3 regions of the Paenibacillus sp. GD4 genome follow, and region 3 is predicted to be linked to each of the others. Evidence: riboswitches for the same ligand, from Rfam matches in the RefSeq annotation. Region 3 holds a riboswitch; each other region holds the start of a gene.
The links. Region 3 has a riboswitch for thiamine pyrophosphate ahead of RAC89_RS17860 (ECF transporter S component). Riboswitches for the same ligand answer to the same signal wherever they lie in the genome.
Positions count from the first base shown of each region.

Region 1: linked by a shared signal. The riboswitch ahead of thiS (sulfur carrier protein ThiS) and the one ahead of RAC89_RS17860 (ECF transporter S component) in region 3 are both predicted to bind thiamine pyrophosphate.
Region 2: linked by a shared signal. The riboswitch ahead of tenA (thiaminase II) and the one ahead of RAC89_RS17860 (ECF transporter S component) in region 3 are both predicted to bind thiamine pyrophosphate.

Region 1 is NZ_JAVCYK010000001.1:3,296,299-3,300,762, forward strand. It holds gene RAC89_RS15850 (glycosyl hydrolase family 18 protein) at 1-1,385, shown strand, start outside; gene RAC89_RS15855 (DUF2614 family zinc ribbon-containing protein) at 1,436-1,795, opposite strand; gene RAC89_RS15860 (nucleotidyltransferase-like protein) at 1,921-2,787, shown strand; TPP riboswitch at 2,822-2,958, shown strand; gene thiS (sulfur carrier protein ThiS) at 3,052-3,252, shown strand; gene RAC89_RS15870 (thiazole synthase) at 3,300-4,073, shown strand; rRNA gene RAC89_RS15875 (16S ribosomal RNA) at 4,450-4,464, shown strand, end outside.
Region 2 is NZ_JAVCYK010000001.1:3,247,828-3,252,291, forward strand. It holds gene RAC89_RS15600 (TetR family transcriptional regulator) at 1-615, shown strand, start outside; gene nfsA (oxygen-insensitive NADPH nitroreductase) at 612-1,346, shown strand; gene RAC89_RS15610 (DUF1450 domain-containing protein) at 1,413-1,700, shown strand; gene RAC89_RS15615 (ferritin) at 1,798-2,301, shown strand; TPP riboswitch at 2,400-2,501, shown strand; gene tenA (thiaminase II) at 2,601-3,284, shown strand; gene RAC89_RS15625 (iron-containing alcohol dehydrogenase) at 3,521-4,464, shown strand, end outside.
Region 3 is NZ_JAVCYK010000001.1:3,682,782-3,687,245, reverse strand. It holds gene RAC89_RS17870 (energy-coupling factor transporter transmembrane component T family protein) at 1-430, opposite strand, end outside; gene RAC89_RS17865 (ABC transporter ATP-binding protein) at 454-1,968, opposite strand; gene RAC89_RS17860 (ECF transporter S component) at 1,968-2,564, opposite strand; TPP riboswitch at 2,684-2,788, opposite strand; gene RAC89_RS17855 (hypothetical protein) at 2,962-3,162, shown strand; gene asd (archaetidylserine decarboxylase) at 3,300-4,088, shown strand; gene RAC89_RS17845 (MFS transporter) at 4,105-4,464, shown strand, end outside.

The DNA.
Region 1 (4,464 bases), 390 kb from region 3:
CGTTGATTAATGAGAAGCCGTTTCAATTAAAATTCCCGCTGGAGAAAATAGGTGACCGTTTTTATTTGCCCATGGAGCCGCTAAAAATGCTATACCGTATTGAGCTTAGGGAGTCGCAGGAGACAGGGGCTGTCATTCTGGTCAAGGAAGGCGATACCATTCGCTGGGCTAAGATCAGGACGGTGCCTGATAAGCCGGAGAAGAAGCTGGCTATGCGTAAGGATCCGACGATCAAGGCGCCGATCCTGGCAGATCTGGTTCAAGGCGAAGAGGTCATGGTCTGGGGCGAGGAGGGGGAATGGGCGAAGATTCTCCTGAAGAACGGATATACAGGTTATATGAAGCAATCGGATCTGACGGAGCTTAGAGAAGAGGTCATTCCGAAGCAAGAGCCGGCGGCAAGCCCGATTCAGTGGAAGCCCCCGGGCGGCAAAATCAACTTAACCTGGGAGCAGGTCGTCGAGAAAAACCCGGACACCGCTAAGATTTCCGCAATGCCCGGTCTGAACGTCGTCAGCCCGACCTGGTTTCACTTGGCGGACGGTCAAGGCAATTTGAAGAACCTGGCCAGCGCCGCTTATGTCAAATGGGCGCATGAACGCGGCTACCAGGTGTGGGGGCTGTTCAGCAACGGTTTCGAGCCGAAACAAACGACGGAGGCTCTGTCCACCTACGATAAGCGGATGAACATGATCAAACAGCTGCTCAGCTTTGCTCAGATGTATAAGCTCGACGGCATTAACATTGACTTCGAGAATGTGTATACCGCAGATAAGCAGAACCTGACGCAATTCGTGCGGGAAATGACGCCGCTTCTGCATGAGCAGGGCTTAGTCGTTTCAATCGACGTTACGCCGAAATCCGGGACAGAGATGTGGTCGCTTTTCTACGACCGCCCTGCCCTCGCCCAAACGGTCGATTATATGATGGTAATGGCCTATGACGAGCATTGGGCGAGCAGCCCGAAGGCAGGCTCGGTCGCATCTCTCCCTTGGGTGGAGAAAACGGTGCAGGTACTGCTGCAGGAGGAGAAGGTTCCTGCTTCCAAGCTGGTGCTCGGGATTCCGTTCTACACCCGTTTATGGACCGAAGAGATGAAGGATGGCAAGACGAAAGTCTCCTCCCGGGCGATTTTTATGGATACGTCCAAACGAATTATGAAGGAAAAAGGCTTAACCCCGGAGTTTTCGAAGGAAACCGGACAAAACTACGTGGAATACACCGAAGACGGAAAGCTGCAGCGGATTTGGCTGGAGGATGAAACGTCCGTGAAGTCCCGTCTGGAGCTAGTGAACAAATATGACCTTGCCGGCATCGCCTCTTGGCGGCGCGGCTATGAAAGTCCTGAGCTTTGGGAGTTTATCCGCACTCATCTTATACCTTAAATAAAAAAACTGGCTCCTTTGCTGACAAAGGGCCAGTTTTTTTGTGCAGCCTACTTCCCGGCTGGGGTTTGTTCCCCTGACGGAGGAGCGTGCTTCGGGTCCAGGGAAAGAATCGTTTTGCAATACATGCAGCGATCGGTTTTGCCCAGCATTTTCGTGGGCTTGCCGCATTCCGGGCAATCCACTACGGTTGCACTGGTCGACATCATCCCTGCTGCGAAATACACCGCCATACTAGCCAGCATGGCTATGGCTCCGATCAGCATACAGATGACGGCAATAATTCTGCCTGCGGTTCCCCAATCAAAAACGATTCCGGCAAGGCCGAGAATCATGAGCAGCATGCCGCCCATTGTCAGCAGTAATCCCCATAACCGGAATTCATTGACTTTACTGGATCTGAGTATCATGTCGGGCCTTCTTTCGTGTAAAAGAATTGTATGATTTGTCACAGAATGATGCAGGAAACCGGTGTCCGAATGTAGAAATAAATAACCTAAAAAGAGATGTGTAACGGTCATGGGGGGCCAGTAGGATGATTATAATGAAGCAGCAATGGATAGCAAGGTTTCGGGAGAGTGAATCAGTTATCGGGGTTATCGCGGTAGAAAACCCTTCTTCTTACTCGGCAGTCACCGACGGGTTTGATTTGCTGCTGCTGGTTATATCCCAAGACCCGGCTCGTACACATCAACAGTACCATTATAGTAAAGAGGGGCGCCGTATACAAGAACGTTGGATGAGCCCGGAAGAGCTGGATGAATTCATTTTACATGGAGAGCATCGCAATATCATTTATTGGATCTTAAAAGGAGAGATACTTTTGGATCGGGATATGTATTTGGAGGGCTTGAGACATCGCGTGCTTGAGTTTCCTGTAGAGCTTAGGGAACACAAGCTGCTTATCGAGTTTTCCAAGTTTTTGCGAAGCTACCTGCAAACGAAGGAATATATATCGGAAAAGCATGATCTTGATGCTTATCATAATATTTTCGAAGCGCTGCATCATTGGGCGCGAATTGTCATCATTGAGGCGGGCTATCACCCTGAAGTTACCGTATGGCGTCAAATTAAAAGCATCAATCCCGGTGTCTACAAGCTGTATGAAGAGCTGATGCAAAGCAGCGAAACCGTTGAGCAGAGGGTCCAACTAGTTCTTCTCGCTTGTGAATTTTCCGTAATGTCCAAGATGGAGCGCTGCTGCAAGCTGCTGATTGAGGTGCTGGGCAGCAGGGAGGTTGCCTGGAGTCTTGAAGAACTGCAGCATCTGCCTAAGTTGTCGGATGTGCGCACAGAGCTGCCGTTGCTCTTGAATAAGCTGGTGACGAAGGCACTTGCTCGGGAAGTCGCTTATGTGATTGAAGATGATTTAAGCGTCTTGGAATTAAGATATACTCTATAATTCATTACCAGCTTATGATATGATATTAGTAATCGAATACCACTAGGGGAGCCCTTGCATGCGGGGCTGAGAGTAAGAAGCGACATTCTTTGACCCTTGGAACCTGATACGGCCTGCCTGTAAGGCGGGGCACTGGGTGATGCCAGCGTAGGGAAGTGGACTTATTTTGCGGATACGAGATGCTCTGCAGCGTAGAACCCAAGAAGTCAGCCCTAGCCGGCTGGCTTTTTTTATGCTTGTAGAGACCTTTAGGGAGGTGGCACGATGCAGCTGACAGTGAATGGGGATATTCGTGAGGTAACGGACGTAACTAACGTTTTGGATTTGTTAAAGGCTTTTAAATTAGATCAGAAGATCCTTGTGGTAGAACTCAACCGGACGATTATTGACCGGGAGCGGTACGAGGAGACCGCTTTGAAGGACGGAGATCGGATTGAAATTGTTCACTTTGTAGGCGGGGGTTGATAAGCCCGTCCATCTATACTTTACTATTCCAGGAGGTGCGGCTTTTTATGAGCGGCGTGTTGAAAATTGGTCCTTATGAGTTCAAGTCAAGACTTTTGTTAGGTACGGGGAAGTTTACCGACCTTGGAATTCAATCGGAGGCTGTTAAGGCTTCGGAGGCGGATGTACTTACGTTTGCTATCCGACGTTTGCCGATTGATAATCCGGATGCGCCGAATTTTCTTGAGACCTTGGATCTTAAGAAGTTCACGCTGCTTCCGAATACGGCAGGGGCTTATACGGTAGAGGAAGCGGTCCGCATAGCTAGACTTGCCAAGGCAACAGGACTTTGCGACATGATCAAGGTAGAGGTCATTGGCGATCCAAGAACCCTTCTTCCCGATCCTGTGGGAACGCTTGAGGCGACGAAAATCCTGGTAGACGAAGGCTTCATCGTACTTCCTTATACATCGGACGATCCGATCCTTGCACGTAAGCTGCAGGAGGCGGGAGCGGCTGCTGTGATGCCTGGTGCATCTCCGATTGGTTCCGGTCAAGGAATTGTGAACCAAGGGAACCTGCGATTCATTATCGAAGAAGCGAAGGTTCCTATTATTGTTGATGCCGGTATCGGTGGTCCTGCGGATGCAGCCTTGGCTATGGAGCTCGGAGCGGACGGTGTGCTGTTGAATACGGCTGTTGCCGGTGCGAAGGATCCGGTTTTGATGGCAGAGGCCTTTAAGCTGGCCGTGGAAGCAGGACGGAAGGGTTTCCTTGCGGGACGTATACCTAAGAAGCGCTATGCCTCTGCGAGCAGCCCTGAGGAAGGTATGATCGAATAGAGGACCAAAAGAAGAGCAGGGGCGAGGTTGTATGCTCTTGCTCTTCTTCTCAATATGGCTCGAAATATTAGGCTTGACTTAAGCTTTGCCTATGTGATAAATTATTCTTCGTCGTTAAGGCGACTCGTCCGATTGAGGTAGGGTTGAATGAAACGAAATCCCGAGTGTTAAAAAGAATTAAAAAAAACACTTGCAATCAGATAGGCGAATGTGGTATATTAAAAAAGTCGCCGCTGAAAACGACGACAACAAACGACAAGGTTACAGAGTTTGACTTTGTCCGACATTGCCCTTTGAAAACTGAACAACGAGAGAGTGAAAATAAAACGAATCTTCGGATTCGTGCTAGCTTTGAACATGAGCAAGTCAAACTACTTTATTGGAGAGTTTG
Region 2 (4,464 bases), 430 kb from region 3:
ATCCGCATTTTGCTCGCCGCCAAGAAGCTGTTTGCCCAGCAGGGGTATGACGGTACCAGCGTACGCCAAATTTGCGAAGAGGCCGGTGCCAATGTGGCGCTAGTCTCCTACTATTTCGGAGGGAAAGAGAACGTATTCCGCGCCCTGTTCGAAAGCTTTTTTCCCGGACAGCGCATACCACAATATGAAGAGCTGCTGAAGGAGCCGGTCGAGGGCCTTGCGCTCATCGTCCGCGAGGTGATCTTGTTCAGCTTCACCGACCCGGAGCTGAGCTCGATCCTGCAGCAGGAGATGACGATCAATTCAACGCGAATTTGCTCGGTCACCGCTTTTACCCATCCGGTGTGGCAGAAGGTAAGAGAACTGCTGGAAAAGGGGAAGGCTCTTGGGCGGTTTCAGTATGACTCCCTAGATTATGCCATGATGATGGTTGTCGGGATCGTTCTGGCTCACAAGAAACGAGAGTACTTTGCGCCGATTCTGGATACCAAGGTGGAGAATGGAGAGGAGACGGCTAATCAGGCGGCTCTCTTCGTACTCAGAGCATTAGGTTCGGACATGCCGAAGAAGCTTCCGGTTATTCCGGCACCGAAAGAAGGAGGAAGCACCCTATGAAGGAAACGCTGGAGCTGCTGCTGAAGCACCGGTCCATTCGCAAATTTACGAACCAGCCTGTCCCCGAGAACCAATTCGAAGCTATCATAGCCGCGGCACAGCGAGCCTCGACCTCCAGCAACATGCAGGCGTACAGCGTCATCCGGGTTCAAAGCCCCGAGCTGCGTAAGGCGCTTGCCGAGCTGGCAGGCCATCAGGCTTACATCTTCGAGTGTGCGGAATTTCTCGTATGGTGCGCCGACCTGCATCGGCTGCAGCATGCCTGTGGATTGTATGGGAAAGAGCTGGCACGGACGACCGAGAATTTCGTCATCGCCACCGTGGATGCGTCGCTGGCCGCACAGAACGCAGCAGTAGCGGCCGAAGCGATGGGACTCGGCATCGTCTACATCGGCGGGATCCGCAACCAGATTGAGCAAGTATCCGAGCTGTTGAAGCTTCCGGAGCTGGTGTACCCGGTGTTCGGGATGTGTATCGGATACCCGGAGCAAGCGCCGGATCAGCGGCCTCGCCTTCCACAGACAGCCGTGGTGCATACGGATGTGTACGACGAAGGGAAGCATAACGAGGAAGTCGCTTCCTACGATCGGGAGTACCGAAGCTACATACTTGAGCGTTCCGGCGGAAAGCGGGATACCGTCTGGTCGCGCGAGATGTCGGAGCGGGCCTCCAAGCCGCTGCGGCTGCAGATGAAGCCGTTTTTGAAGAGCAAAGGATTTTTACAGGAATAATCCTATAACGCCTGCCCTGAAGGAATGATTCTTCGGGTAAGGCGTTTTTTCGTGTTGACAGTGAGAATGAGAAGCATTATCATTTGGAATAACGGATACTTTTTGAAAGAAGGGCTGCCATCCATGAAGAAGATCAAGTACTGCTGCAAGAATTGGAAGCAAGGCACCAAATCCGTCTACCGAACGATGAAGGAACAGTACCCAGACCTGAAGCAGAAGAAGAAGGATTGTCTCGGAAACTGCCGAATGTGCTCCAAGCAATGCTTTGTGAAGATCGGCAAGAAGGATACGATCTGCGCCATGTCGCCGGAGGAGCTGTACGAGAAGCTGAGCGCTCTGCTGAAGAGTTCATAATAGAGATTCATATTGACGGTAATTTCGGTTACAATATATTGGAATAACGTAAGGTCTGACGACCATTACATGAACGTACTGAGAGGAGCATCCTGCATTGAACGAGCCCTTATATCAAGCATTGAATGACCAAATGAATTTCGAATTTCTATCCTCCCAGGTGTATCTGGCTAAGGCGGCTTATTGTTCGGCGGAGAGCTTGGACGGCTTCGCGAACTTTTTTATTGTGCAAGCGGAGGAAGAGCGGTTTCATGCGATGAAAATCTACAAGTTCCTTAACGCACGCGGCAAACGCGTAACGTTCAAAGGAATGCCGGACCCGAACAACGAATACAGCTCGGTGCTGGATGCATTTGAGCAAGGGTACGCGCATGAGCAGGAGGTAACCCGGCGTATTTATCATCTCTCCGATCTGGCTCTGAATGATCGTGAGCACGCGACCATTCACTTCCTTAAATGGTTTATCGACGAACAGGTGGAAGAGGAAGCGATGTTCGACGGACTGATTCAGAAGCTGAAGCGCATTGATAAAGACAGCAATGCCTTCTTCATGCTGGATGCCGAGCTTGCGAAGCGGACCTTTGTGCCGCCGGCGGAATAACGGAAGCTGCAGCTCTTCACCGAGGGGCTGCCGTTTTTGTTTTGGAGCCATCTTAGCATTGCTTAACCGAGACCGATATGGTACCATTTTCCTGTTAGAAATACCACTAGGGGAGCCGACAGGCTGAGACGGGATGCCATCCCGGACCCTTCGAACCTGATCTGGGTGATGCCAGCGTAGGGAAGTGGAGAGCCGTAGATCCTGTCACATGAGCTGTGTCAGCGAACCTCTCCCTTCGTCGGAGAGGTTTTTTGTTATCCTTGTCTCAGCACTGAGGCGGTATGAGGAGGAAGCACAATATGACTAGCTTTACCGGGCAGCTTAGGCAGGACTTTGACGCTATTTTTGAAGCCAATTATCATCATCCCTTCATTCGGGGCGTGGGCCGTGGGGAGCTGATGGCCGATCAGCTTATCCATTATGTGAAACAGGATTACGAATATTTGAATGCATATGTGCGCGCTTACGGTCTGGCGGTATCCAAATGCTCCACACGGGAGGAGATGGCCTATTTTCAAGAGAAAATCGGCTTTATTCTTAACGATGAAACCCATCCGCATCGAAACTTCTGTGAAGCCGCCGGGGTGAGCTACGAGGACCTGCAGGGCTTCCGGCCGGCGCCTGCCGCTCATCATTATATTCGGCATATGCTCACGGTTGCTCACGAAGGAACGCTGGGAGAAATCATGTGTGTACTGCTGCCCTGTCCTTGGATCTACTGGGATATTGGGGAAAGGCTGGTCAAGGAGTTCAACCCTCAGCCGGATCATCCGTACTATGATTGGATCCAGTTTTATGCTTCGGAACGAATAGCTTCGGCAACGCGGGAGCTTTGCCGGAGAATTGACGTATGGGCAGAGGAGCGGGCGACAACGGCCGAACGTGAGCGGATGCGCGAGCATTTTGAGCTAAGCGCTCAAATGGAATATATGTTCTGGGACATGGCGTATCATGTGCAGGATTGGCCAGTGAAGCTGAAGTGAAGGAAGACGCCTCAACGTAGGGAAAGAACTCTTTGCGGGGAAAGCGTCTTTTTTTCGATGGAAACCGAACTTGCCCCGGCCGCCGCACGCTGTAAAATGATGTTTACACGCAAAATTACAGTGTGATAAAATGAACCTAATTTTGAACAAATGCTTTATAGTGAGACAAATGTTCAATGTAGAGATGAGCCTGTAGAAGGTCTAGTGGGGATCGGTAACGGGAGAGGAGCAGGAGAATGAAGGAGCTAGTGGAAGCCTACCGTGGCGAAATGCTGGATAAACGGCTCGAGGAGCTGGTCCATTTCGTCTATCGCTGTGAATGCGGTCAGGAGCACAGGGTCGACCTGCAAAAGGTCGTCATCGAGGAAGGGGCGCTTTGCCGCGTACACGAGGTGATCGCCGAGCTGCAATTGGGCACTAAGGCCTTGTTGATCGCAGACGATCGTACCTATGAGGCCGCAGGGGAGCGGCTGTACCGAATGCTAAGCGAGCAAGGACTCGATATTACGCTTAGCGTGAATCATGAGAAGAACCTGTACGCGGATGAAAAGGCACTGGGCAAAGCGCTGATCGACATCGAACCGGATACGGAATTCATCATTGTGGTGGGCGCAGGTACACTGAACGATACGGCCCGATATATAAGCTATAAGCTGAACCTTCCTTATCTTGTCGTAGCCACCGCACCGTCCATGGACGGGTATGCCTCTACCGGATCGCCGCTGCTTGTGGAAGGCTTCAAGAAAACGTTCCTTGCCGTTTCTCCAGCGGCCATTATCGGGGATCTGGATATTTTGGCTGCGGCTCCGCGGGAGATGATGGCGGCTGGCTTCGGGGATATGCTGGCCAAAATCACGGCGCTTTGCGATTGGAAGCTGGCGGCTGCGGTGGAGGAGGAGCATTACTGTCCTCTTATTTCAAAAATGATGGTGAAAGCACTGTCCTTATGTATCAATCATGTCCAAGGCTTAGCTGATGGGAAGAAGGAAGCCGTAGGTTATGTAATGGAAGGCTTGGTTCTTTCGGGAATCGCCATGCAGATGCTGGGTAACTCCCGTCCCGCATCCGGCTCGGAGCACCACATGTCTCATTACTGGGAGATGCTGCACGTCATGCAGGGGCATGATCCGGAGCTGCATGGGGTCAAGGTGAGCATAGCAACCTTATTCATTATTTCCAT
Region 3 (4,464 bases):
GAGGAATTTTCAGCTGCTGCATGAGCGAATAGAATAACATTACCGGCCTCGTCGTCAAGGCGAACAGCAAGCCTGCCAGCGCCATATTGACGGTCTTCAACCCGATATGTACCCCTCGATAGAAGCTTTCCTCGGTCACATGAATCAACCCGAAGCGAAACCAGGTCGTCTCTCCCTTGCCGAAAAACACCATCGACGTCATCGAGCACACGAAAAGAATGGTGAAAGGAAGCAGCAGCAGCAGCACACGCGACCTCGGATGCCCCGAACAGGCAAGCAGTAGTAGTACGAACATCCATGTCGTATTCGCCAGCACATTGATGTTATGCGTTAGCAAGATAAGCAAAAACAGAACAACCGATAGCAACAGCTTGTAGCTCGGGTTCACCCGATGAAGCCACGTCTCCTTGATATCCCAGGCCTGCTGCATCTTCTCTTCACTTCCCTTCTGCCCTAATTCACCGGCTCGCAAATTCTTTGCTCCTCGAACCGCCGTACATATTGTTCGGGTGACAGCACCGCTGTCAGCCTTCCGTTCTCCACTTCCCATACCGTTGTTGCAAAATAACGGACGAGCTCCGGATCGTGTGTTACCATAATGATCAGCGTACCTTGTCTGCGCCAGCCCTCCAGCAGCTCGAGCAGGGCGAACGTGTTTTCCGCATCTTGCCCGAAGGTAGGCTCATCTAGAAGAAGAACCCTCTGCTGCTTCACCGTTGCGGCGGCTACGCTTAGCCTTCGCTTTTGCCCTAGAGACAGCTGATAAGGATGCAGCTCCCTGTGTCCCGCCAAGCCGAATTGCTTCAGCAGCTGCTCCGTCTTCTCCTGAACGAGAGACTCCGGGTCTCCGTCCCTGCGGAAATTGAAGGCCAGCTCCTCCTTGACGGAATCGGTCACAAATTGCATCTCGGGATTTTGAAACACATATCCGGTGGAATCTCCAATATCCTCGAAGCCGCGGACGAGATTTCCCCTTACCTTGTATTCGCCCTTAGTCGGAATAAGCTGCATCAGTCCTTGAAGGAGTGTGCTCTTGCCGGCGCCGTTCTCTCCGACAACGGCAATCCAGTCCGCACCTGCCGCTTCTGCGGTATCCACATGAATCCTCGGTGCCTTGCCGCGATAGCCGCTCCACTGTCTCAGCTTCAGCAATGGCTCAACGGCTCCATCGCTAGGCAGGGCGCCGCCACGTTTTGTCGCATCCCAGTACCGTGGACTTGCCGTATAATCCGACCACACGCCGGGATACCAAATGCCATACTCCTGAAGCTCCCGCTTATGATCGCGAAACACGCTGGCAGGCTCTCCGTCGGCGAGAATCGAGCCCTCGTAGTCGAACAAGACGACCCGGTCCACGAAATCCACGATCTCGTCGATCTTATGCTCTACGATGATGACCGTCTGATCCCTTGTCACCTCTTTCACCGTCGTCCAAACCTGCTTGGTCCCCTCAGGGTCCAGCAAAGAGGTCGGTTCATCCAAGAACCAAACCTCCGGCTGCAGGGCGAGCAATGACGCAAGAGCCAGCCGCTGCTTCATGCCTTGAGAGAGCGAGGCAATCGGCACATGCGGGTCGGGCAGCTGCAATCCAACCTGCTCCAGATACCGGCGGATCAAGCCCGCCATATCCGGCCTAGGCACCTGCATATTTTCCAGTACAAAGGCGATCTCCTCATCCACAAACGGCATGCAGAACTGCGATTCGGGATCCTGAAACAAGTAGCCCGAAGCCGCCGGCACCACACTGCTGTCACAAAGCATCGGCACTTCAATCGCTTGTGGGATCAGCCCGCTTAGCACCTGCAGCAAGGTCGACTTTCCGCAGCCGCTCGGACCGAGCAGCAGCACCTTCTCTCCATGTCTGACGGAGAGGGACAGCTCCTCGAAGAGAAGTCCGTCGCTCCCCGGAAATTTAAGCCGCAGCCCTTCCACAGCAGCCGCCAGTTCCTTCATAGCAATCGTACTCATTACATCTTCGTCGTCTTGCGGTTCAGCGCATCATAGTCGGCGCGGCTTGCCGGCCGTACGAGCTGAGCCACACCGGTAGCCTCCAACGCCTTCACCAAGCCGGCAGCCACGAAGCCGCAGATCACAAACGCCCCCACGAATCGGAAAACGATATACAGCACCAAGCTCCAGGTTTGCAATTCCGTCATGTACCCCTTGAAGAAATCGAACACCAGTGCGCCTGCGCCTGCGGCCATTCCGGCCAGTCCCGCCGTTACGGCCGAGTAACGGTTATACCCTGTTGCAGCGAACAGCAGCTCGGCGCAAATCCCTTGCACCAGACCGTACGTTAACGCCTCGACGCCGAACGGGGAACCGAGCAGCAGCTCTCCGCTTGCCGCTGCCGCTTCAGCCAGAAAGGCAACCCCGGGCTTGCGAATGAGCAGGAACGCTACCGTCGATGCAATAAACCACATCCCGTACATCAGCTGCTCGAGCTGAAGTCCGGGTGCTTTAGCCACCTCATACACGGCGGCCCAAAAATGATAAATGGCAGCAAGGACAACGGAAATAACGACGGTGACCAAAATATCGGTCAGCTTCAAACCTTTGGACATAAACCTCACAACTCCTTTTTTCCTTTTGTTTTGTCAACCGGGTTCCGAGACATGTATGCCAAAAAGGGCCGCCTCCGCAAAACTATGGAAGTGGCCCAGATGAGCTTATCATGATCGCGCGCATACGCTCTCCACTTCCCTACGCTGGCATAATCCAGATCAGGTTCAGAGGGTCTAGGATCTATTGATCCAGTCTCAGCCCTACGGCTCCCCTAGTGACATAACTCATATTAAGCACCTTTGCTCCGATTGTCAACGAATAAATTCCGTAGGAAGATAGAACATTTTAGGTAATTTTTATAAAAATTGTGTCACATTACGCAAGTAAATCGTTGGCAACCATGCTAAGATATAGGTAATTGGTACCTCTATTTCGCTAAGGGAGACATTCTTATTAATGAATCAAATCGATGAATTGAAGCAGCAGCTGCTTTGGGTCACCACGGAGCTCGTTTCGGAATGTCCTTACTGCATATGTATTTCAGATGATCCCCAGCTGCGGGCCCCTATCTCCTGCACCAAATATTCCGGCTCCAAGAACCCGATTCTTGTGAATATCTCGGCCTGCTTAGCCTGTCAGGAGTACAAAAAGCAATAATTACGTGAAGAGAAAGGCCCCTCCGGGCCTTTTCTTGCTGTTTAGGCGACTTTTTCTTGGTTGCGCTTGCTCCCGGAATGTGTCACTATAGTCGGTAGGACTTTACAAATATGAAGAAACAGGTGAACCTAACCAGCATGAAACGTTCGTTATTCCGGCTTCTAACCGAGCTATCCTCCCGCAAAACCATTTCCCGAATGACAGGAGCCTTTGCCAAATCCAAGCTCAGCCGCGGGTTCATCCCGCAATTCGCTAAGACCTACGGCATTCCCGTCGAGGATGCGGAGAAGAGCCTTCATGAATATGCATCGCTGAACGACTTTTTCACCAGACGGCTGAAAACGGGGCTCCGTCCCATCCATACGGCTCCAGGCGCCATGGTCAGCCCTGTCGACGCCCTGATCACCGGCATGGGACCGATTCAAGAGGGATTGATCCTGAATGTCAAAGGTCAGGATTACACCATTGACGAGCTGCTCAATCATTCGCCGCGGATGGTGAATTATAAGAACGGTTTTTTCTATGTACTGTACTTGAGTCCAACGGACTATCACCGCATTCATACTCCGGTCAGCGGCATCATCGTAGAGAAGGAGCACATCCCCGGTAAGGTTTATCCGGTCAACGACTTCGGACTGCGCTTCATGCGACGGGTGCTCAGCCGCAATGAACGATTGGTCACGTACATGCAGCATGAAGGCGGCGAGGTTGCCGTCGTCAAGGTCGGAGCGTTGAATGTAGCCAGCATCCGGTATGTCGATCCGCTTCCGGATCGGCTGGAGCGCGGCGATGAGCTCGCTTACTTCGAATTTGGTTCCACCATCGTACTACTCACCGAGACCGCCACGTTCGAGAGCCGGGCTGATCTGAAGGTAGGAAGCAAAGTAAAAATGGGCGAGGCTCTCGGTACCTTTATGCAAAAATAAGGAGATGAGCTTTCCCATGCAAGTGCAGCCAAGTGCTGCGGCCGTTTCTTCCATAGGAAGGAAGCAGGCTGCGGCACCGCAGTCAGACATCAAGCCAACCGTGTTTCGTATTTTGTTCGCCATCAGCTTGGTCCATCTGTTAAATGACACGATTCAGTCCGTCATCCCGGCCATTCTTCCGATTCTGAAGGATTCCATGGGGTTAAACTATATGCAGTCCGGCGTCATCGTCTTTGCCTTGAACATGACGTCCTCCGTTATGCAGCCGATGATCGGCCTCTACGCCGACAAAAAGCCGACTCCTATGATGCTGCCGCTCGGCATGGGACTTACCTGCATCGGGGTGCTCGGATTAGCGCTGGCACCGAATTATGCG